Regions from separate parts of the Paenibacillus sp. CMM36 genome, predicted to be linked through region 4. Evidence: riboswitches for the same ligand, from Rfam matches in the RefSeq annotation. Region 4 holds a riboswitch; each other region holds the start of a gene.
The links. Region 4 has a riboswitch for cyclic di-AMP ahead of ACWA2B_RS21320 (C40 family peptidase). Riboswitches for the same ligand answer to the same signal wherever they lie in the genome.
Positions count from the first base shown of each region.

Region 1: it holds a riboswitch for cyclic di-AMP, as region 4 does, so the genes downstream of both, ACWA2B_RS26535 (3D domain-containing protein) here and ACWA2B_RS21320 (C40 family peptidase) in region 4, are expected to answer to the same signal.
Region 2: it holds a riboswitch for cyclic di-AMP, as region 4 does, so the genes downstream of both, ACWA2B_RS01430 (hypothetical protein) here and ACWA2B_RS21320 (C40 family peptidase) in region 4, are expected to answer to the same signal.
Region 3: it holds a riboswitch for cyclic di-AMP, as region 4 does, so the genes downstream of both, ACWA2B_RS13995 (3D domain-containing protein) here and ACWA2B_RS21320 (C40 family peptidase) in region 4, are expected to answer to the same signal.

Region 1 covers NZ_JBSEDY010000026.1:11,354-16,819, reverse strand. The annotation lists gene yabG (sporulation peptidase YabG) at 1-209, opposite strand, end outside; gene rsmA (16S rRNA (adenine(1518)-N(6)/adenine(1519)-N(6))-dimethyltransferase RsmA) at 265-1,149, opposite strand; gene rnmV (ribonuclease M5) at 1,157-1,702, opposite strand; gene ACWA2B_RS26535 (3D domain-containing protein) at 1,849-2,997, opposite strand; cyclic di-AMP (ydaO/yuaA leader) riboswitch at 3,269-3,551, opposite strand; gene ACWA2B_RS26530 (TatD family hydrolase) at 3,753-4,523, opposite strand; gene ACWA2B_RS26525 (HD domain-containing protein) at 4,566-5,466, opposite strand, start outside.
Region 2 covers NZ_JBSEDY010000001.1:269,302-274,767, forward strand. The annotation lists gene ACWA2B_RS01405 (helix-turn-helix domain-containing protein) at 144-518, shown strand; gene ACWA2B_RS01410 (helix-turn-helix domain-containing protein) at 612-995, shown strand; gene ACWA2B_RS01415 (hypothetical protein) at 1,121-1,342, opposite strand; tRNA gene ACWA2B_RS01420 (tRNA-Leu) at 1,685-1,767, shown strand; gene ACWA2B_RS01425 (glutathione peroxidase) at 1,912-2,397, opposite strand; cyclic di-AMP (ydaO/yuaA leader) riboswitch at 2,864-3,036, shown strand; gene ACWA2B_RS01430 (hypothetical protein) at 3,152-3,547, shown strand; gene ACWA2B_RS01435 (potassium-transporting ATPase subunit F) at 3,731-3,808, shown strand; gene kdpA (potassium-transporting ATPase subunit KdpA) at 3,958-5,466, shown strand, end outside.
Region 3 covers NZ_JBSEDY010000006.1:37,439-42,904, forward strand. The annotation lists gene ACWA2B_RS13985 (ABC transporter substrate-binding protein/permease) at 1-706, shown strand, start outside; gene ACWA2B_RS13990 (amino acid ABC transporter ATP-binding protein) at 693-1,415, shown strand; cyclic di-AMP (ydaO/yuaA leader) riboswitch at 1,646-1,814, shown strand; gene ACWA2B_RS13995 (3D domain-containing protein) at 1,821-2,489, shown strand; gene ACWA2B_RS14000 (polysaccharide deacetylase family protein) at 2,683-3,489, opposite strand; gene ACWA2B_RS14005 (NADH:flavin oxidoreductase/NADH oxidase) at 3,795-4,817, shown strand; gene ACWA2B_RS14010 (PspA/IM30 family protein) at 4,906-5,466, shown strand, end outside.
Region 4 covers NZ_JBSEDY010000012.1:159,897-165,362, forward strand. The annotation lists gene ACWA2B_RS21310 (M1 family metallopeptidase) at 1-62, shown strand, start outside; gene ACWA2B_RS21315 (hypothetical protein) at 74-901, shown strand; cyclic di-AMP (ydaO/yuaA leader) riboswitch at 1,178-1,315, shown strand; gene ACWA2B_RS21320 (C40 family peptidase) at 1,321-1,821, shown strand; gene ACWA2B_RS21325 (GNAT family N-acetyltransferase) at 2,123-2,629, shown strand; gene ACWA2B_RS21330 (4a-hydroxytetrahydrobiopterin dehydratase) at 2,708-3,007, opposite strand; gene ACWA2B_RS21335 (hypothetical protein) at 3,125-3,418, opposite strand; gene motA (flagellar motor stator protein MotA) at 3,606-4,400, shown strand; gene ACWA2B_RS21345 (flagellar motor protein MotB) at 4,393-5,220, shown strand; gene rluF (23S rRNA pseudouridine(2604) synthase RluF) at 5,355-5,466, opposite strand, start outside.

The sequences.
Region 1 (5,466 bases), on a different contig from region 4:
TTAAGAGACTCACCAGCCTTAATGTGAGCCTGCTGAGTCTTACCGCTAATCTGGTCTGCAGGCACTCTGACCAGATCGTTCACCGGGGAATCGGCCAGCAACCGAAATTCTATTCCCTTAATGATCGCTTTATCCCGCTGGATGTCCTCAACGCGAAACGTGACATCTCCGCCGTACGATTTCCGAACGACCAAGTCTCCTAAACTCATCACACTGTATCACCCCTCGTATATCGTATGGGTGAATGCACAGTTTGGTTCCAGCTTAGGATATACCTGCTTCCACCAGAACAGCACTGAGACGCGCAAATTCCTCAATACTTAGCGTTTCTCCTCGACGGGAGGGTTCAATACCAGCTTGTTGCAACAGCGGCTCCAGCGTGTCCCTGTTCTCTTTGGTGAAGAATCGGCTTTTTAAGTTATTGGAAATCGTTTTACGACGCTGGGCAAAAGCAGCATGAACCACTTCAAAGAAGTGCTTCTCATCCACCACTTCCACCGGAGGGGCTTCCCGTACACGCAACCGAATGACTGCAGACTCCACATTTGGCTGGGGAATAAATACTGTATTCGGTACAATACAGACCAATTCAGGTTCGCTGTAATATTGTACTGCAATGCTCAGGCTACCGTAATCCTTCGTTCCAGGAGACGCAGCCATACGCTCAGCCACTTCTTTTTGGATCATAACGACGATATTCTCCAAAGGAAGCTTGTCCTCCAGTAGCCTCATCAGAATCGGTGTAGTAACGTAATACGGCAGATTAGCCACGACACTTACTTTACTCACGTCTGCAAAATCAGCTGCAAACACCTCGCGTAAATCCAGCTTCAGCACGTCTCCATGACGTACCTTCACATGCTCATAAGGGGCCAACACTTCTTCGAGAATTGGCAGTAGCCGCTGGTCAATCTCAACAGCGGTAACTACCTTGGCCGATTGCGCCAGCTTCTCGGTCAAAGCGCCAATCCCAGGACCAATCTCAAGTGCGCCCTTCGTCTCATCCAATCCGGCAGCATTCACAATCTTATTGAGAATATTTTGATCAATCAGGAAATTTTGTCCCAAACTCTTTTTGAACGAAAAACCGTGCCGTTGAATAATTTCCTTTGTACGCCGCGGTGTTGCTATATCTTGAATTCCTGTCATACGGATATCACAATCCTTCACTTTCAATTTGTGCCAGCGCTCCGGCAAATTCCTCGCGGCTGATCTGAAATACAGAGAGCCGTTTATGTAGCTGCTTTCCGTTACAATAACCAATACCCAGCACATTCCCTAAGGCCATACGGCGTGCAGCAGCATTGGGGTGGGTGATAAGTCCAGCATCAATCAGGTCCGCCCACTCAATCAGCGGGTCGGCGCCTTCTACTGTCGTATGAACCCGTGCGAGAGCGTGTCTGATCGCTTCCGGTGAGGCATTCTCCACACCAATATCTCCTTTGCGCGTCGCTTCTGCCTCGGGTATAAAGGCCTGCTTGCAGCCGGGTACCTTGGAAGCGATAATCTTACGGATGCGCTCCCCTGCATGATCGGGATCGGTTAAAATGATGACCCCCCGCCGCTCCTGCGCCAATGCAATTTTACGCAGCGTCATTTTATTAATGGCTGAGCCGCCAGTTTCTATCGTATCCGCTTCAACAGCGCGGCGAATGGCCACCGTATCATCCCGGCCCTCTACCACGATCACTTCCTTGATCATTTGCATTTCCCTCCACTGCTACACAGCAAGCTATATTTATCTTTCCCTGCTTTTGAAAACAAAATAAGAAGAGGATATCCTCTTCTTAGCATGGCATAACTATGTTGTTAATACTATCGCATTGCCCTCAACATACACAACCTGTTTTAGTTGATTTCAGGCTTTACCGGTCCGATAACATATACGGTTTTACCGTGCTTACGACCAAATTGGTTGGCTCGGCTCAAACTCTCATAATACACATCGATTTTGTGGCCTTTAATCGCGCCACCGGTATCCTCCGCACGGCGGAAGCCCACCCCTTCGATATACACCCACCAGCCGATTGGAATTATACTCGGATCGACAGCGATGGTACGACCTTCCGTCACGCGCGTGCCGGATGCAGTACGTGTACCGATACCTGGCTCCTGTGAGGAATACGCCGTCATGGAGACATTTTGTAAAACTTTGCTATATTTAAAATTGACGCCTGCTTTACGGACAGCACTGCCCGAACTAACCGTTGTTGTCTTAACCGCATCATTGGGACCGACGGAAGCAGCAAGAACGACCGGCTTTTTCTTCGTTCCTACCGCAATAACCTTATCCACACGGTTCTGTGCAACTTCCTTGTTAACCAGCTGTTTGGATACCAACTTTCCATCATGATATACCTTTTGAACGTGCTGGACTACCACACCCGATTTGCCGCTTTGAATGACCCGATTATCGCCTTTATAAAGACTTGGATCGGCCGTTTTGATGACCTGATAAGGCACCTGTTTTTTCTGTTCGACCTGCTGTTTCTTCACACGGACGATTTTTATGTCCATGTTAGACGAAACAGAGGCATCCAACGCAGGATAAACTTTATCCGTTGACGATAATTTATAGCCCGAGGTACGAATGGCACCTTCTACTGTATTTTCTGTTGTGTACAGCTTTTTCGTCTCATTGCCTGAAGATACTTTAACTTGATTGGCACGTTTAATGACTACGCGGTCCCCATCCTGTACTGCTCCATTTAGCGGCATAGAAATTGTATCATGCGGCTGAAGTGAAATGGAATGCTCGCTCAGCAAATCTTGAAGCTTGGATTCCCGGGTTTCTACCGCAGATGCCTTGCCATCAATGACAAAAAAGACTTGTTTTTTAGATTGCGTGTACATCAGAATTGAAATCATAATCGTTAGCGCGATTAGAAAAATAGCAACCAAAGCAGCCTGGCGCACATTCTCTTGCTTCCAACGCAATACGTAAGACATGCTGGATGAGCGTGACTCATGGGTCTCCTCTTTTTGGAAAATGCCCATTTCCTCCGTCCTCCTTACATAGCCCGCCGTCTGGAGTAAGACATAGTTGAGATTTGACGTGACTATAACAGATTTTCTACAAGACAAGCCCAAACTGCGACTGTCCTGCACCATGTACCCGTCTTCGCGGCATGCTGTCCTCCCCTGTTTAACCACAGTATGATGACAGATTTTCTTTTATTCACAACAAAAAAAGCCAAAGAAAGAGACTAGAGAGCTCTTTCGTGGCTTCCGGCATGTGTGAATATGCGGGAAAACTCATGCACGAGATGGCTTCTCTCTTGTTACGCTTACGGGGTTAGCTGTCGGGTTCGGACGTAGAGAGTCGCCCTAGCTTGGGTCAACCGCTCATGGCGGTCGCCTTCACATTCACCCCGAAGACCCAGAAAGAAATCGAAATACGGCTCCTCTACCTGTTCAATCCCATCTGGGAAAAGAATTTAGGTCGAGCCGGCTGGCGGAAGAGACGTTCCCTTCTTGCACATAAGCCGGACGTACTGTAAGCCATATCGGTTCCCCCGTTCCCTGTAAAAGGGACTCAGCGAGACTGGTTCATGAAATGACTTGTTGATGTTTACATTCAAACAACAATTCACTGAAAAGATGATATCCTGTTTCCATGCATGTTGTAAAGCAGGTTTCAAGTACATTTTTCAAAATATTCGGTTAAAATATTGTAATATTCTCGAGTTTCCTGCAACAAATTCATGATTAGCTTCGTCTATCTCTTTATTTTGATCGATTTCTTCGCTTTTTTATTGAATGTCAAATCGTTCCAAGGCATTTTGGGTCGTTATTGACACTAATTCCTCCACTGTAATCCCCTTGATTTGGGCTGCAGCCTCTGCTACCAGTCTCACATGCGCAGACTCATTTCGCTTCCCGCGAAACGGATGCGGCGTCAGGTAGGGCGCGTCCGTTTCAATGAGCAGACGGTCCAGTGGCACCTGTGCGAGCACCTCTTTTGGCTGCTTGGCATTTTTAAACGTTATTGGACCACCGAAGGAAAGGTGAAATCCCATATCCAGCACCATTTGGGCTGTCTCCCAGCTCCCAGAAAAGGAGTGCATGACTCCGCCAATCTCACTCGCTTTTTCCTCACGCAAAATCCTAACAATATCTTCATGGGCATCCCGGTTATGAATAACAATGGGCATTTTGAGCTCACGAGCCAGACCAATTTGATTTCGAAACACCCGATGCTGAATATCCTTCGGTGATGTATCCCAATAATAATCCAGACCGATCTCTCCGATGGCTACGACCTTCTTATGACTACATAACGATGCAATCCATTCTAAATCGCCCTCTTGCATTGTAATCGCATCCTGTGGGTGCCATCCAACTGCCGCATAAATAAAATCATACGTCTCGGCCAATTTCATGGTGGATGGAATGGTCTCACGATTAAATCCGATATTGATCATCCGCGTTACTCCTGATTCGACAGCACGTGCTATAACTTCTTCACGATCTTCGTCAAATTGTGGCGCATCCAAGTGAGTATGAGTGTCGAATAAATCCAAGGTTTACATCTCCTTTTTTTACTTACATTTCTATATAGTTGTCTATTCTTTGACAAAATAATTCCTTATTTCGGCAGGAAGCCTGTCTTTTACCGCGTTCAATTTATTCTGGGGAAAATACATATGATATTTTCCTCGGTGGATACCACTTATGGAGCGCACAATTTCCGAAACTTCGGAAATTTCACTCACCTCGCCCTGACGTCCAAGCAGTAAAATCTGGTTGTCCGTCGAGCCACCCTGCCGAAACACATCATAAGGAAGATCCGTCGGAAAATCAATTTCAAAATCATATTCAGGGTGCAAACCAGCCTCTTCCAAAGCTTTCCGAATACTGTCAATGGTATCTGTATCCATATTTTCAATCTCTACATATTTATACAATCTACGGTCCATAAAGCGGCTGCTCAAATCACTTAAAATTTCGTCTTTTTCTCGTTTCCACTGGCTAAATACGGTCTGAATTAATGACTCATCGAGCATTAGATATTGCTCTACTGTAAGCTCTCCTTTCAACAGATCCGGCAGCGGGTCCAGCAGAAAACTAAACTCATATCCGTTTTTAAACAATTCCTTTGCTCGCTTGAAAATTTTACGTAAAAGGATCTCCGAGCTGCGTGTTACAGGATGAAAATAAATTTGCCAATACATCTGATAGCGTGACATTAAATAATCCTCTACTGCATGCATGCCTGATTCCTTCACAACAATTCTCCCATTATGAGGACGCAACAGTCGTAAAATACGATCCAAATCAATCGTGCCGTAGTTGACACCTGTCGAATGAGCATCCCGCAACAAATAATCCATACGATCGGCATCTAGCGGACTGGTCACCAAGTTAACAACAATCGGCTTATCATACGTTTTGGCTATAACTGCAGCCACCTTTTGTGGAAGCTTCTCGTCGACTTGCCGTAGCACGGCGTTGATCTTCGTGTCT
Region 2 (5,466 bases), on a different contig from region 4:
AAACAGGCGGTTTTTGTTGCGTGTTGTGGTATAATGGAAACCAACATACATAATTCGGTAATTTTAGCATACGTGATCTTTGAAATGGGAACAGAGAACATGATATCGTTATTTGAGAGCCTGCTAGGGAGGAAGGAACTTCTATGCAATCTATTTACCATCGCATCGAGGAACTCATCAAGGAACGGGGAATGACGAAAAAGGCGTTCTGCCAGCAGTTAGGCATTAGTACAGGGAACTTCGGGGATTGGAAAAGAGGAAAAACGACGCCGGGCACGAATAAACTCATTGAAATCGCTTCTTTTTTTGATGCGAGTCTGGACTGGATTATGCTGGGTCGAGATATACAGGGTGAGGTGCTAAAGGAGTCGCAAGACCCTTATTTTTTTGACGCTTCAGGGCAACTGAATTGCCAGGGGGAACCGCTTAGTGAGGCGGAAAGAAATTTTATACTTGAGTATATTGAATTTACCCGCTTTCGTAAAGAGAAAAACCAGCGCAATTCTACTATGGGGTAATGGTTGCTTAGGATTTAATGGGGATTACTAATGAGTAAGGCTGAAAAATGAAAATTATTTCAGAAAAAGTTACTGTTTCGGAGGGGAAACATTTTGGGAGATCAAACTATTTATCAACGGATTGAAGCTTTGATTAAAGATCGGGGAATGACCAAGAAGGCATTTTGTGAAAAGCTTAAAATCAGTTCAGGGAATCTCGGTGATTGGAGAAGGGGGAAAACAACGCCGGGTACCACTCATTTAATTCAGATTTCGGACTTTTTTAATGTATCGCTCGATTGGTTAATGAAAGGGATTAAGCCGGGAGAAGGCGTACTTCAGGAGCAGAAGGCTGCTTATTTTTTTGGAGTGATGGGGCCACTGAATTGCCAGGCAGAAGATCTTGAGACGGAAGAACAGAATTTTATTTTAGAATATGTTGAATTTGCGAAATATCGTAAGCAAAAAAGTGAGAAGGATAAAACAAAGCCGGAATGATTTTTTTGGCTAAAGATTGTCTGGGTTGAAAACCCGTAAACGAACTGGAGGGGTTCGCTTTACGGGTTTATTTGGTTTCTTGGTGATATGGAATGACCTGTATGTAACTGGAATGCTTGTTGGATTTAGAGTGGCGATGCCTCCTTATAATCGTTATCGTCGATGTTCAGAATTGCAGCAACTTGTTTTCTGTACCTTTGTGCTTTGCGGGTGCCGTGAATCAGATTGGACAAGCGTGAAGGCGGAATATTGTGTGTCTCACAAAATGTTTTCTGATCCAGTCGAAGTTCGACAAGCCGTTGTTTGATGGCCCACCCGAAGGAGGTGACAGGCATTTTGTTGTTCAAAAGAAATCGCCCCTTACGGATTCTTACGGAATAATTGGTGTGTTATAATAATCATCAGTAAACATGTTAGAATTAACCATCTGAAACTATGATACACTTTTATACGTGTTTTTACAATCGTAAATACGTTATTTCGTCAAATTAATTACTTAGTTAAGTGCTAGGTGGTTCTGATAATCCGTAAGGGGGCAACATTAATGCATAGTTCAGCAAGCGGTTATCTTTATGCAGGACGGTATTATTATCGCTCATATATGTAAGTTAAAATAATTATAATATTTTTGTTTACAAATAGTTGATGAGAGAGTATAATAAATCTGTTGCCTCAATACATTATGATTTGCGGTCGTGGTGGAATGGCAGACACGCTATCTTGAGGGGGTAGTGGGCGTACGCCCGTGGAGGTTCGAGTCCTCTCGACCGCATTATATGCAAGACCTAGTTAAAAAAGCATCCTGACACGGTTTACGTGAAAGGGTGCTTTTTTTGTTAAGCATTTTCGTTATATTCTTTAGCCACGGAAGCCACGGTTGCAACAGGTCGTTTATTAACTGTGATAATGAAGAATGTCAGTTTTGCTGCAAAAGCTTCTCTATATCTCCCGCCAGTTTATCTGGAGTGGTTTGCGGTGCATAGCGCTTAAACACGTTACCTTCTCTTGTAATTAAGAATTTAGTAAAATTCCATTTGATCGCTTTGGACCCTAATACCCCCGGAGCTGTTTGGGTCAGGTAGCGAAATAAGGGGTGTGCTTGATCGCCATTGACATCTGTCTTGGCGAACATCGGAAAGGTGACACCATAATTGATCTGGCAAAACTCGGAGATCTCCTCACTGGAACCTGGCTCTTGTTTGGCAAACTGGTTGCTGGGAAATCCCAAAATTTCGAGCCCCTGTTCATGATACTGGTCATATAGCTCTTGTAGCGCTTTGTATTGGGGGGTTAACCCACATTTGCTGGCAGTGTTCACGATAAGCAGAACGTTCCCTTCAAATGTGGATAACGGAATTTGTTTCCCTTGCAGGGTTTGCGCATCATATTCATAAACGGTCATAGCATCTCTCCTCATTCAATATTCAGCAATTAAATTTTAGACAATTTAAAGAAGGGTTGCAAGCCTGGAAAAGCTGTATAAAGCCTTCAGGCGCTGTAAAATCGTATTTTGCTCAAAACAGTAAATCGCACCGCAAATGGAGCGAATTAAGTTGTTTCTTCTTATAAAAGCGGGTTAAATCGGTGTTTAGCTGGTACATATAGCGTATTTTCTTCTCTTTTTACAAAAAAAGGCCAATAACGCTTTACCCTACGCCAATATTGACATGCTTGTCATTTTCAAAAAGGGATGAAAAACAGAGATTAAAGGAGATGTGAGAAGCATAGTTGCATTGTAAGCGTTATTATTAATCTTCTATGCTCTAAAGCCCGATTTATAACCCTGCAGTTGAGCTTTACAGTCTTCCATGCGCGGGTGTATGATTCAAGACGTAATTTCAAATTAACTTGAATGAAGCAACAACGAAATGTCTATAGCGCTGAATTTTGCAGTTGCAAAAGCGGGGGAACCAATCGAGACTGTACGGCTTCGGAAGCCGTGTGTCTCATGGGGTGAATTTTCCGGTCAAGTGCCAGAAATAGGGCGACTCTCACGTCCGAATCCGACAGCTAACCTCGTAAGCGTACAGGGAGAGGCAACAAACCGCCGTGTGCAGCCATGGTTTATTTTATCATGGATATGTCAGAAGCCGGAGGAAAGCCTTTTTCCTTCGGCTTCTTTTTGTTGTCTTTTTATACCGGGAGAGGAGCTACTGATGGAAGGTCGGTTAATTATTGTCACTGCACCGAATGAAGCGGGCAGAAGTTTTGTGAAATTGCTTATTTTCAAAAAATTGGCGTTTGCAGTTCTCACGAATAGCGCCCAGGAGGAACGACAGCTCAAAAAAATGGGTGTGGAGCACATTGTCCGCATCAATACCATGCAAGCGGGAAAATGGAATTTTCCAAAAAAAGAAATTGGTAGTGTGTATTTGTTCGAGAACAGCTTGAATCTGACTTGCCGTTTCCTGCAAATATGTCGACCACTAACATCGGAATCGATCTATGTTATTACACACGGCTGTAATCCACAAGGAATTTATCGGGGATTGGGAGCGGACCATGTGATCTACACATTGAACGGAGAGGTGGGTTTTCTGCTGAACGGATAAGCACTTATGACATAGTTGTTTTATGATTTTATGATGGAATAAGAATGGCGATCTGAGGATCGATACGGAGGGTATAAACATGATGGATATATACATGCTGCTCGTCATGGCTGTGAGTTATGGAGTGATACTGCTGTTTGTACGCTGGTGTGATGCGCAGACCTCTAAAGGAGGACGAAGAGGATGATCGTTATACTCGGGCTTACGGCTATTGTGTTTATGTATTTAATCTACGCACTCCTGAACCCTGAAAAGTTCTAGTCACTTGTAGGGATAGAGCGGGCGGGAACAACAGATCTGAGCATTAAAGCATCATTGGTAGCAGGTTTTCGCAAACGTGTGCACTTCATAGATGGTCTAATCGGGTCTGTTGTTCCAAACGCAGGAGCATTTTGAAGGAGGAATAGAGGATGGAGCTGCTTCAAATTGGAATTGTGATCGTTATATTGCTGCTCTTGGTAAAGCCAATGGGTACATATATGTATCATGTATTCTCGAATGAACCGAATCGAACGGATCGGATTTTTGGCAGAACAGAAAAGCTGATTTATAAGGTAGTAGGCTTGAAGAAAGTGGAGAGCATGCGTTGGACTACGTATGTTATGAGTTTCATTGCTACGAACGTCGTGCTTGTGGCAATCAGCTACTTGCTGTTGCGTTTACAGGGAATGCTTCCCGGTAATCCGGCTGGAAACAGTAATATGGAAGCATCACTAGCTTTTAATACGGTAATCAGCTTTATGACGAATACGAATCTCCAACATTATAGCGGAGAAAGCGGGCTTACGTATCTGACACAGATGGCGTTCGTCACGATGATGATGTTCACTTCGGCTGCTTCCGGTTTTTCGGTTGCTGCGGCTTTTATGAGAGGATTGACGCGGCGCGGTGAAGGGATGGGCAATTTCTTTCAAGATTTTATTAAAGCTATTATAAGGATTTTCCTGCCACTGGCCTTTGTGCTTACGCTGGTGCTGGTGGGATTGAAGATACCACAGACGCTACAGCCTACGGCGGATCTTACGACGCTGAGCGGAACACAACAGCAAATTTCTATGGGACCCATTGCTTCTCTGGAGTCCATCAAGCATTTGGGGACGAACGGGGGCGGTTATGCGGGAGCTAACTCTGCGCATCCTTTTGAAAATCCAAGTCCTTGGACGAACGTGCTGGAAATTTTGGCAATGTGGGTAATGCTGGCTTCGTTGCCGTATACCTTTGGATTGTTTGCCCGTAATCGTAAGCAGGGCTGGATTATTTTTAGCTCCATGATGGTATTGTTTCTAATTTTTCTATCCATTACGTATGTGTCTGAGAAGACAGGTAATCCGTTAATCCAGACACTGGGTGTGGATGCTTCTCAGGGAAGCATGGAAGGGAAAGAGGTTCGTTTCGGTATTGGGCAATCGGCTTTATTCACTGCGGTCACAACAGCGGCAACGACAGGTTCGGTCAATAATATGCATGATACACTAACCCCGCTAGGTGGCATGGCTGCTTTGGGAGAAATGATGCTAAACGTCATTTTTGGCGGCAAGGGTGTCGGGCTGATGAATATGCTGATGTATGCGATTCTGGGTGTGTTTATATGCGGACTGATGGTCGGGAGAACTCCGGAATTTATGGGAAGGAAAATTGAAGGCAAGGAAATGAAGCTGATCGCCATTGCCATTTTGGTACATCCGTTTCTCATTCTCGCCCCAACTGCGCTTGCGTTTATGAGTCATTGGGGATATGATGCGGTCACTAACCCTGGCTATCACGGGTTGACTCAGGTGCTCTATGAATATGCGTCATCTGCCGCAAATAATGGTTCGGGGTTTGAAGGTCTTTCAGATAACAACGTATTCTGGAATGTAACAACGGGGATGGTTATGTTCTTCGGGCGATATGTATCTATGATTGCATTGTTGGCTGTG
Region 3 (5,466 bases), on a different contig from region 4:
TACAGAAGCGAGTGCACTCTCGGCAGATCGACAGGTTTCTTCTAATAACATCGTAGATATTTTTTGGAAATACCGCAGTCTTTACGCTACGGGTATTGGTTACACTCTGTTGCTGTCTGCACTCGGAGTACTGTTTGGATTTATCATTGGTCTGATCGTATCCTTGTTGCGGATGAGTGGTATACGCATCATTGAGTGGTTAGGTACCACATATGTGGAGATCCTGCGTGGCACACCTATGCTGGTGCAGCTCATGATCATTCACTACGGGATTGCTTTGACGCTGGGTGTCAATTTTACTCCACTCCAGTCCGGTATAATCACATTGTCTCTGAATAGCTCGGCATATCTGGCTGAAATTTTCCGTGCAGGTATCCAGGCAGTAGACCGTGGACAGATGGAGGCCGCACGCTCATTGGGTATGGGACGAGGCAAAGCTATGCGTCACGTCATTTTGCCACAAGCGTTTAAATCTATTTTGCCTGCTATAGGTAATGAGTTTATTACAATTATTAAAGAATCCTCCATTATTTCGACTATTGGTATGGTGGATATTATGTATCAAGCCCAGGTCATTAAGAATATTACCTACGAAGGATTAAGTCCGTTCATAATCACAGCCGCTATTTATTTTGTAATGACATTCAGCTTGTCTAAGCTGCTTGGTTTATGGGAAAGGAAGTTGAGAGCCAGTGATCACCGTTAAACAATTGCGTAAATCGTTCGGCAAGAATGAGATTTTAAAAGGCATTGATATAGATATCGCCAAAGGAGAAGTTGTCGTTATCATCGGTCCCAGCGGTTCGGGGAAGAGTACGTTTTTGCGTTGTATGAATCTGTTAGAACAGCCGACGGATGGGGAGATTTTATTTGAGGGCGAGCCGATTACAGCTCGTGGTCATAATATTAATGTAACCCGGGAAAAAATGGGGATGGTGTTCCAGCATTTTAATCTGTTCCCACACAAAACAGTGTTGCAGAACCTGACGCTTGCACCGACGCAGGTTAGAAAACAGTCAGGTAAGGAAGCGGAAAAAATTGCATTAGAACTCCTGCGTACCGTGGGGCTCGAGGATAAGAAGAATACCTATCCGAACCAGCTATCCGGTGGTCAGAAGCAACGTATTGCGATTGCGCGTGCTTTGGCCATGCAGCCGCACGTAATGCTGTTCGATGAGCCGACTTCTGCATTGGACCCTGAAATGGTTGGAGAGGTTCTGGATGTAATGAAGAAGCTCGCCGAAGGCGGTATGACAATGGTAATTGTAACGCATGAAATGGGCTTTGCCCGCGAGGTAGGCGATCGAATTATCTTTATGGATAACGGTCAAATTGTGGAGCAGGGTGCACCAGACCAGGTATTTGGCACTCCAAGCCATGATCGCACTCGTGATTTTCTTGCCAAAGTATTGTAAGAAAGTACTGATCTAATCATAAAAGAGCTCTCCGTTGACGGAGGGCTTTTCTTTTTTTGTCACCATTTCCCCATACTTTCGTAACAAATATAGATTTCTTAATGACAAAATTGTAACGAGTGTAGTATGATGTTCAGGGTTCCCAACATTTTCATGCGGATAAGGTTACAAAATTGTGATATTATGCAGTAAGCCAAAACTTACCGGGACAGCATGCGGTTAGACAAGCGCTGAAATGCTGGCCCAAACTATGGGAAGTGCGGGGGACGTAACAACGGCAGCCATTCCGATACGTCATAAGACGATGAGGAATATGCCTAGGGGTGAATTGCACGAGCATAGGGCTTCTCCTGAGTCCGAATCCGACAGCTAACTTCGCAGGCATAAAAGAGGAGGTACATATCTTTGAAACATTTAAAACATATTGGTAAAACGATGAAAATTGCGGTGCTTGCCGCAGCTATTGCAGGGTTGGCACAGACAGCTGGAATAGCGGATGCTGCCTCGCTTCACACTGCCAAAGAGGGCGATACCTTCTTTTTGCTTGCTCAGCGTTATGGAGTATCGGTAGACGAGCTAACAAAGGCTAACCCAAACATTGCCTCCAGCAATATATATGCAGGTCTGCAAATTAAGGTGCCTGGCGAAAAAAGTGTAAAGGCAGCTTCGGAATCGAAGCCGCAGCTTCTTACGGAGAAAGCAGCAGCGAATGAGGCGCCAACGATTGAAGCTTGGGGTAAAACATTCAACTATAGCAAAATAGTTGACGTTAAGGCTTCAGCGTATTCTGCCGCAGCCGATGAGAATGGTAAATGGGGCGCAGTGGACTACTACGGCAATCCGCTTAAACTAGGTACAATTGCGGTAGATCCTAACGTCATTCCGATGGGCACGAAAGTACTGGTTACAGGCTACTCCCATCCAGGTTTGCCGGATCATTCTTTTGTAGCTGTCGCTCGCGATCAGGGCAGCGCCATTACAGGAAAGCGGATTGATATCTTTATTCCAGGCAACAAATCATTTGTGAACGACTTTGGATTTCAAAATGTGAAGCTGTACGTTATTGATAAATAGCATTGTACGTATATACAGTTTAATTAAACATAATATATATTATGTAAACATAACGCCTATATCCGTATATATCTAGCTCGGACTCTTATCAGGTCCTATCCGTAAAAAGGCTGTCTTGACGAGCAGAATACTTCTGCTGGTAAGACAGCCTTTTTACGTTGCTTTAGCTTGTACCTCAATCATAAACATACTGTTATTTTCGTTCCGATGTGTGGAGTAGCCGGGGGACTGTCACAAATTTGTAGCCCTTAGCTTTTAGAGAGTGAATTAGACCCGGCAAAGCTTGGATAGTGCCTTGCAAGTTGGAACTTTGACCTCCACCAGCGTGCATTAAAATAATAGAGCCAGGCCCTGTAGCTGGAATCACATTTCGCTGAATTTGTGTTTTACTTAGTCCCTTCCAGTCGAGAGAGTCTACATTCCAGTTGACAATCATGTAGCCATGACGACGTGCCCACTTTATTTGAGGCTCTGTAATTTCACCGTAGGGTGGACGAATCAACTTGGGGCGAAAACCTGCGCTGGCTTGTAAAATACGTTCTGTTTTTGTAATCTGGTTGCGAAAGCGTTCTGGTGTAGCCTTCCTAAAATCCGGATGAGTATAGGAATGATTTCCTATAGCATGGCCTTCACGGATAATACGACGTATAATCCCCGGATGCTTTTCCGCACGGTGACCGACGATGAAAAAGGTGGCTTTGATGCCGTTGGCGTGTAATACGTCCAAAACCTGCGGCGTATACCTAGAATCGGGCACATCATCAAAGGTTAAGGCAATTTGGCGGGTGTGTGGGCCGCACATTTTAAAAATGTCCGCATGTTTTTTACGCAACATTGCTAATGTAGGAGTAGCTCGATCTGTACTCAGATGTACAGAAGAAGCAACAGCTGCTTCCTTGGGATGGGGCGTTCCGATCTTGGGAGGCGCATCCGCGTGAACGGGTAAACTTGAAAATGCTAGTAACAGTGCCAAGCATGGCAACACTCCCCTGTACGGCATATGTATCCCCCCTTTTCGTGCAGTGGTACCTAGTGGTGCTCTCGACTATTATGTACCTGTCCTATTAAAAATATGCTGGTTACCAAGTTAGGCTCATAAACGTCTGGAAAGAAGTTCGCGATGAAATGATTATCAATGAAGATGATGGAGCTAAACGTACATATTCTCTTAAACATGACCGAAAACAAGAGCATTTTCGCAAGTTTTAGCCTTACAACGGATTCGGTATCCCGTGACAGCTGGTGTATAATGGGGTTGCAATTCATAATTATACAGACATGGAATTGAAGGAAGGAAGGATAAAAGTGACCGACTTGTTTACTCCTTATCAATTAAAGGGGCTTTCTTTAAAAAATCGGATTGTTATGCCCCCGATGTGCCAATTTAGTGTGGAGGCCGAGGATGGAAATCCGACGGATTGGCATCATGTCCATTATGTGAGCCGAGCAGTAGGAGGTGCTGGTCTTATTATTGTGGAAATGACAGCGGTTCATCCTGATGGACGTATTACGGATCGTGATTTAGGTATTTGGAGTGACGAACATATTCCTGCATATCGTAAGATTGTAGAGGAAGTTCACAAGTATGGTGCCAAAATTGGCATTCAACTAGGCCACGCTGGACGCAAGGCCGAAGATGCTGAGCAACCTGTGGGTCCTTCTTCGATTCCTTTTAGCGAACGCCTTAAAAAGCCGCACGCCTTAAAGACAGCAGAAGTCAGGGAACTGGTTCAGGCATACAAAGAAGGCGCGCGCCGCGCGGTGGAAGCCGGTTTTGATACGGTTGAGATACATGGCGCTCACGGCTATCTGATCCATCAATTTCATTCGCCTTTAACAAATACGAGAGAAGATGAATATGGCCAGGATCTGTCACTGTTCGGTGTTGAGGTCATACATGCTGTTAAAGAGGTTCTTCCTGCTGATATGCCTGTGCTTATGCGGATATCTGCCAAAGAATACGTCGAAGATGGATATAATGTGGAATACATAACAGGTGTAGGGGAACGATATCGTGATGCAGGTGTGGACATTTTCCATATCTCTTCTGGTGGCGAGGGTCCAATTGGTTCTGGCGGAGGGCCGTCTGCGCGTGCTGGCTATCAGGTGGATTTAGCTCATACCGTCCGTGAAAAGCTGAATGTACCTGTAATTGCTGTTGGATTACTGGATGATTATGAAGACGCCCGTCGGGTTGTTCAGCAAAAAGAAGCTGATCTGGTAGCAATAGGCCGCGCCATGCTGCGTGATCCCTATTGGGCGTTGCATGCATCGCGGGAGCTAAAAGTACAGGCCGACATCCCAGAGCCTTACTTGCGCGGCTTTTAGATAATTTTTGAAACCCTCTTTGCAAAGCTTGCGTAAACATGTGTACAGAGCTTAAAATTTAAGCATTCAACTCTAGGAGGAACTTCACATGTCTATTTTCAAACGATTAAGAGATCTTACGATGTCCAACATTAACGCCATTATTGACAAGGCAGAAGATCCAGTTAAAATGACGGACCAATACATTCGTGATATGCAAGAGGACCTGGAAGATGCAGAGAAAGCGGTAGCCGCTCAAATTGCTATTGAAAAGAGATTCAAACAGCAATACGAAGAACAGGCTGCTTTGGTAAAGAAACGCGAAGAACAGGCACATACCGCTGCAAAAGCACAAAATGTAGATCTGGCCCGTCGCGCGCTGGAAGAAAAGAAATCTGCTGAACAAAAAATGAACGAGTTCAAAGCTGGTTACGAACAGAACAAAGCTGCGGCCGATAACCTGCGTGGCAAGCTGGATGAAATGCGCAGACAGCTGACAGAAATGAAAAACAAGCGCGAGACACTGGTTGCCCGTTATAACGCAGCTAAAGCGCAAACTGAAATTAACAAAGCTATGAACGGTTTTAGCTCTGATACGGCAACTGCCGGATTGAAGCGTATGGAGGAAAAAATGCTGCAAGCAGAAGCACGTGCCGAAGCGAGCAACGAA
Region 4 (5,466 bases):
CCCGTTGGAGTATAAGTGTAACCAAGCTGCTGGAGACACTGCTTGGAAGTCTGTCATGGTGAGGTGTCTATAGATGCGGACTGTTATAAAAGAGGGCTGGGCGCTGGTGCGCATACGATTCTATATCGTTATCATTTTATTTCTGTATCGACTACTGTGGGGGGTGTTTCTCTATCGACTGGTGCAGTCTGCCGTTATCCCGCTATTGCTCCGTTATCCTGATCAGGGTCAAAACGAGCTGGGACAGACCTTGTTTTGGATGGAGAGCCAGATTGCTCTGATGGACAGCCGGGAAGTACATGTGTATTTGTGGATACTACTAGGGGCGACTGTACTACGCATACTAATCACTCCCTTCATTAGAGCCGGAATATATCAAAGCCTGCATACCGATGCGACTGAGCCGCAAAGCCTGTCCTTTTTCAAAGGTATGAAACGCCATGGCATGTCGTCGCTGTTGTATTACATCATCGAGTTGGGACTGCTGCTGATTCCCGCCTTTTGGGTAGTACCGAGACTCTACCCTATTGTAGCAGGTACGCTTCAATCTCCCTCTTACCTGCTGCACTTGTTGCCCTATGCCATGGGATGGATGGCATACGGATGGTTCATTCGGCAGTGCATCCTGTATATGCAACTAGGCACTGTCGGTGGTCACGCCATACTATCGTCCCTGCTCGCCTTCTTTCGCCAGCTTCTCCCAGCTGTCGGTATATCCCTTTTGCTCGGTGCTTGTGTGCTGCTGGTCTTCGGTCTATTTGGCACCGTGGCGATGATTTGGACTGGCATGCTCGCGCTCATTCTCCAACAATCGTATCATTTTGTTACTAGTCTGGTCAGACTGTGGCATATCAGTTCGCAGTACAGACTATGGCATACCGATATCTCCAGTAGAAGCTAAGCCCTTCCTTTATGTTAATCACTTCATTTCCGTCTGTCGAAAAAACTTTATGCATAACCGCGCAAACGGCACATAACTGAATACTGTTAACAAGATCTGTTCCTGGGACATTAGGAGCAGATTTTTTTTGTAACTTTTTGCAATGAAACATTTGCCAAAGCCAGCCGACTTTGTTACAATAATCGCAGTGAACTGATAGTAACAACTTTGTAATCTTTGTTGTAACCTTTATCTCAAAAATATCGTTATTGTGAATACTGCTCTCCAAGGTGCACATCTTAAGTTAAGCCTAATTCCTGGCACCTAGGAAGCGGGGGAACCAGTTTGGGTGAATTGATCTCGCAACAGAGTGGTCATAGGGGAACCTTCTACCGAATCCTTAAGCTAACCTCGCAGGCATTGGAAGGGGTATATTTTTTTTGAAGAAGAAGCTAACGATCGCAGCTATGAGTCTTGCCATTGCCTTTACATCTTTTACATTCGGTGGCGGCAGTGCATTTGCAGACTCCAAGATGGACCAGGTCATCCAAGATGCCAAAGGAACGAACTACAGAAGCGGAGGCACTACACTCGAGGGATTCGATTGCTCCGGCTTCACAATGTATGTATTCAACAAACTGGGAATTAAACTTCCGCATCAATCTGGATCACAATTCAAAATGGGATCTTCTGTATCCCGCGATGAAATGAGACCTGGGGACCTGGTGTTCTTCAACACCACAGGAAGAGGCATTTCCCATGTAGGTATCTTCGTAGGTGAAGGGAAATTTGCCCACTCCTCGACTTCACGTGGTGTAGTAGTTAGCTCACTGAACGAAAATTATTACGCTAACCGCTATGTCGGTGCAAAAAGAATTATGAGCACAGACGCTTACCATTCTGTAGCTTCAGATATTCCTGATGACGACAACGTAGAATAACTAACGCACAGCAAGCTAACTCTAGCCGCAATTTGATTCTGCCGGAATCGAATTGCGGCTTTTTATGTCCACAACATCAGCAATGATTATCATTACTGACGAACTGAAACCTCAAAAGGTTTCAATTTTAGCAAACATCGTCGGTTTTACCGTCACCGCTGGGGGAGCATATGAGCAGTAATTCCTTCTTATTGAATGTATACCCGTCTTGGGTATAAAATAAACACGCTTGCCATTCCCCTGCAACTTGTCTACAATCTGTTGTTAATGATTGAAGTACTGTAAAAGGAGGATGGAACACATGCCGGCCTCAATATCCAACTATCGGATCGTACCGATGGACGAGCATCAAGCGGCTGCAATCTGTGAGTGGCGCTATGATCCACCTTATAACATATACGGTTGGCTCCCCTGGGAACAAATGAAGGCGCTTGAGGTCGAATTTGGAAGTCCCACGCTTCGCCAAGAGCAATATGTTGCCGTACTGGATGAAGAGAACAAGCTGATGGGGTTTGCTCAATATTTTCCTATGATCGGTGTGACCCGGCTAGGCCTTGGCATGCATCCTGACAGATGCGGACATGGCAAAGGCTCTGATTTTGTCCGTGCCATTGCAGAGGAAGCCCAACGACGCAACCCGAAGAATGAAATTGATCTAGAAGTGCTCACTTGGAATGAGCGCGCTATCCGGGCCTACAAGGCGGCTGGATTTGAGCTTACAGATACCTATGAACGACAGACCCCCGATGGCAAAAAACCGTTTTATTGTATGGTATATCGTCCCGAGCACCCAACCCAGGTACTATGATAAAAGCGCCTTCGGCATACAACCACGATGTTGTATAGCGAAGGCGCTTTTATCATCATACGACAGATCATTACAAGCTCAATGACTGCTACGCATTTTTTCAAAAGCTTCATTATATTGTTGGGCTTCCTTAATATCCACGGCCATAATACCGCCATCGTCCCAAGAGGTCAAACGCAGAGTCACGGTCTTGTAATCAATCGTAATAAATGGATGATGATTGAATGCTTCAGATATAGCGGCAACTTCATCCACGAATGCAATCCCTTTCATAAAACTGGAAAAATTATATTTCCGAACGATCCAACGTCCTTCCTCCAGCTCCCAGCCCTCCAGTTTCTCCAGATGTGCTTCAATCTCTTCTTGTGTAAAAGGCATGTTACGAACTCCTCCCCGTTTATACGGAAGCCTTTCGACCGCTTAAATACGGCCAAAACTACGATATATTGGTGTACATATTACCACGGCCCCGTTGATAAATCCATAAGACGGACCTCAAATCAAAGGGACTGACGTCAGCTCCTCGTCCCCAATCAGTACATAGATACGATGCTGCTCCGGCTCATAGATCACAACGCCACTCCCTACAGTGATTGTGGGCTCTGTACCCAGTGCATAAAATAAGTCTTCTGCCAAAGCTTCATTGACTTCCTGACGTCCCGCCGGGTCCAACCTGTCCCAATCTTCTGCTTCCATCTCAAAAAATTCATAGCTATCTGGGATGCGCCCCACAGCCTCTGTCAAATCGTTCAAAATTTGTTCATACTCACGTCCATGCTTTACTCCCATGCCATTTCCTCCAATGGTTCCGCCATTCAATACATAATCACCTTATTATACCGGAAATTCGCACTTAACAAAAAAGAGAGTTTTGTCGATAAATACTATAATCCGTCTTGTAATGACGCGCTTGGGGCAAGGACGACCCCGGCGGCATGAAAGGATTCAAAATCTATTCTCATGGATGAGGTGTATCATGCAAATTTCAACCATTATTGGACTTGTGCTCGGGATTTTGTCACTGGTCGTCGGGATGATCTTAAAAGGCGCTCCGGTCGTCAATCTGGTCAATAATCCCGCTGCTTACATGATTATTTTCGTCGGAACGGCAGCGAGTATATTTATGGCCTTCCCGATGGCAGAAATCAAACGGATTCCGAAGCTGTTCAAGGTTATTTTCACCGAACAAAAACTGTTAGACCGCAAAGAGCTCATCGGTACGTTTACCGAGTGGGCATCCATTACCCGTCGTGAAGGTCTGCTCGCCTTGGAATCCAAGGTAGAGGAAATCGACGATCCCTTTATGCGTGGCGGCATGCGAATGATTATTGACGGCAATGATCAGGAATTCGTACGGGACGTTCTAATGGAGGATATCAATGCCACCGAGGATCGACATCGCTCTGGCGCGCTGATCTTCTCCCAAGCCGGTATGTACGCTCCAACGCTCGGGGTACTCGGTGCGGTTGTAGGTCTGATCGCCGCTCTGGCCGACCTTAGTGACATGGAAAAGCTCTCTCATGCCATTGCAGCAGCCTTCATTGCGACGTTGCTCGGTATTTTTACAGGTTATGTCCTGTGGCATCCGATGTCCAACAAGCTGAAACGGTTATCCAAAAAAGAAGTCGAGCTTAAATTAATGATGGTCGAAGGTCTGCTTTCCATTCAATCGGGGATATCGACGATCGCCATCAGTCAGAAACTGACGATCTTCCTGACTCCGACCGAACGGGCTACGATGACCCAGAAGGATGGCGATTCCAGTGAGTAAAAAGAGACATGAACCGCATGAAGAGCATGCTGACGAAAGCTGGCTGTTGCCATATTCCGACTTAATGACCCTTCTGTTGGCTCTTTTCATTGTCTTATTCGGTATGAGCTCGCTCGACGCCAAAAAATTTGAAACTATGGCTCAATCCCTGAGTGCAGCTTTTAATGGCGGCACTGGCGTGCTGGATCACTCAGCCGCGAATCCGTCGTCACAATCCATGGATATGGGCAAAAATAAAGAACAAGTGTCACAACCCGTAAAATCGAAAGCTACTTCTACCTCTGAACTGCAAAAACAGCTGGCCCAACGGGAAGAAGAAGATTTAAAAAAGCTTAAAAAACAGATGGATCAATATATTCAAAATAACGGCCTGACCCCGTTGCTGAATACCAAGCTAAACCAATCGCAACTAATGATCACCATTAGTGATAATGCCTTGTTTTCATCCGGGCAGGCCGAAGTAAAGCCGGAAGCAAGAAAGCTGGCCAAGTCCATTTCTAGTATGCTCCAGCAGTTCCCTGGCTATGATGTTATCGTATCGGGTCACACGGATAATGTACCGATCTCCAACAGCCAGTTCCCGTCCAATTTTGATTTGAGCGCCAAGCGCTCTCTGAATTTCTTGCGTATCTTGTTGCTCAATCCAGATCTCGACCCAACCAAGTTTGTATCCATCGGTTATGGCCAGTATCGTCCATTGGCAAGCAATCAAGATGGTCAAGGGCGCTCTAAAAACCGTCGTGTTGAAATATCTGTTCTCCGCAAATATCAGAACGGGACACAAGTCATCAGTCCTACCTCAAGCTCGAGTGAAGGTTGATTATGCATATGTTATATGAACAAAGGCACCGCCGCATTTTTATGCAGCTGGTGCCTCTTTGTTTAGTGCTTCCTGTACTTTGCCCTTTCAGATACGACGATCATACGCTCTAGGCTATACAAGCCCCTCTGGCATTAGCTAAGCGTATAATCGAGCATCTGACCAAGCTCCAGCTTCTCAGCCTCTGTCAGATCACGCCAGGCACCTTTCTGAAGGGACCCCAACCGAATATTCATGATTCGCAGC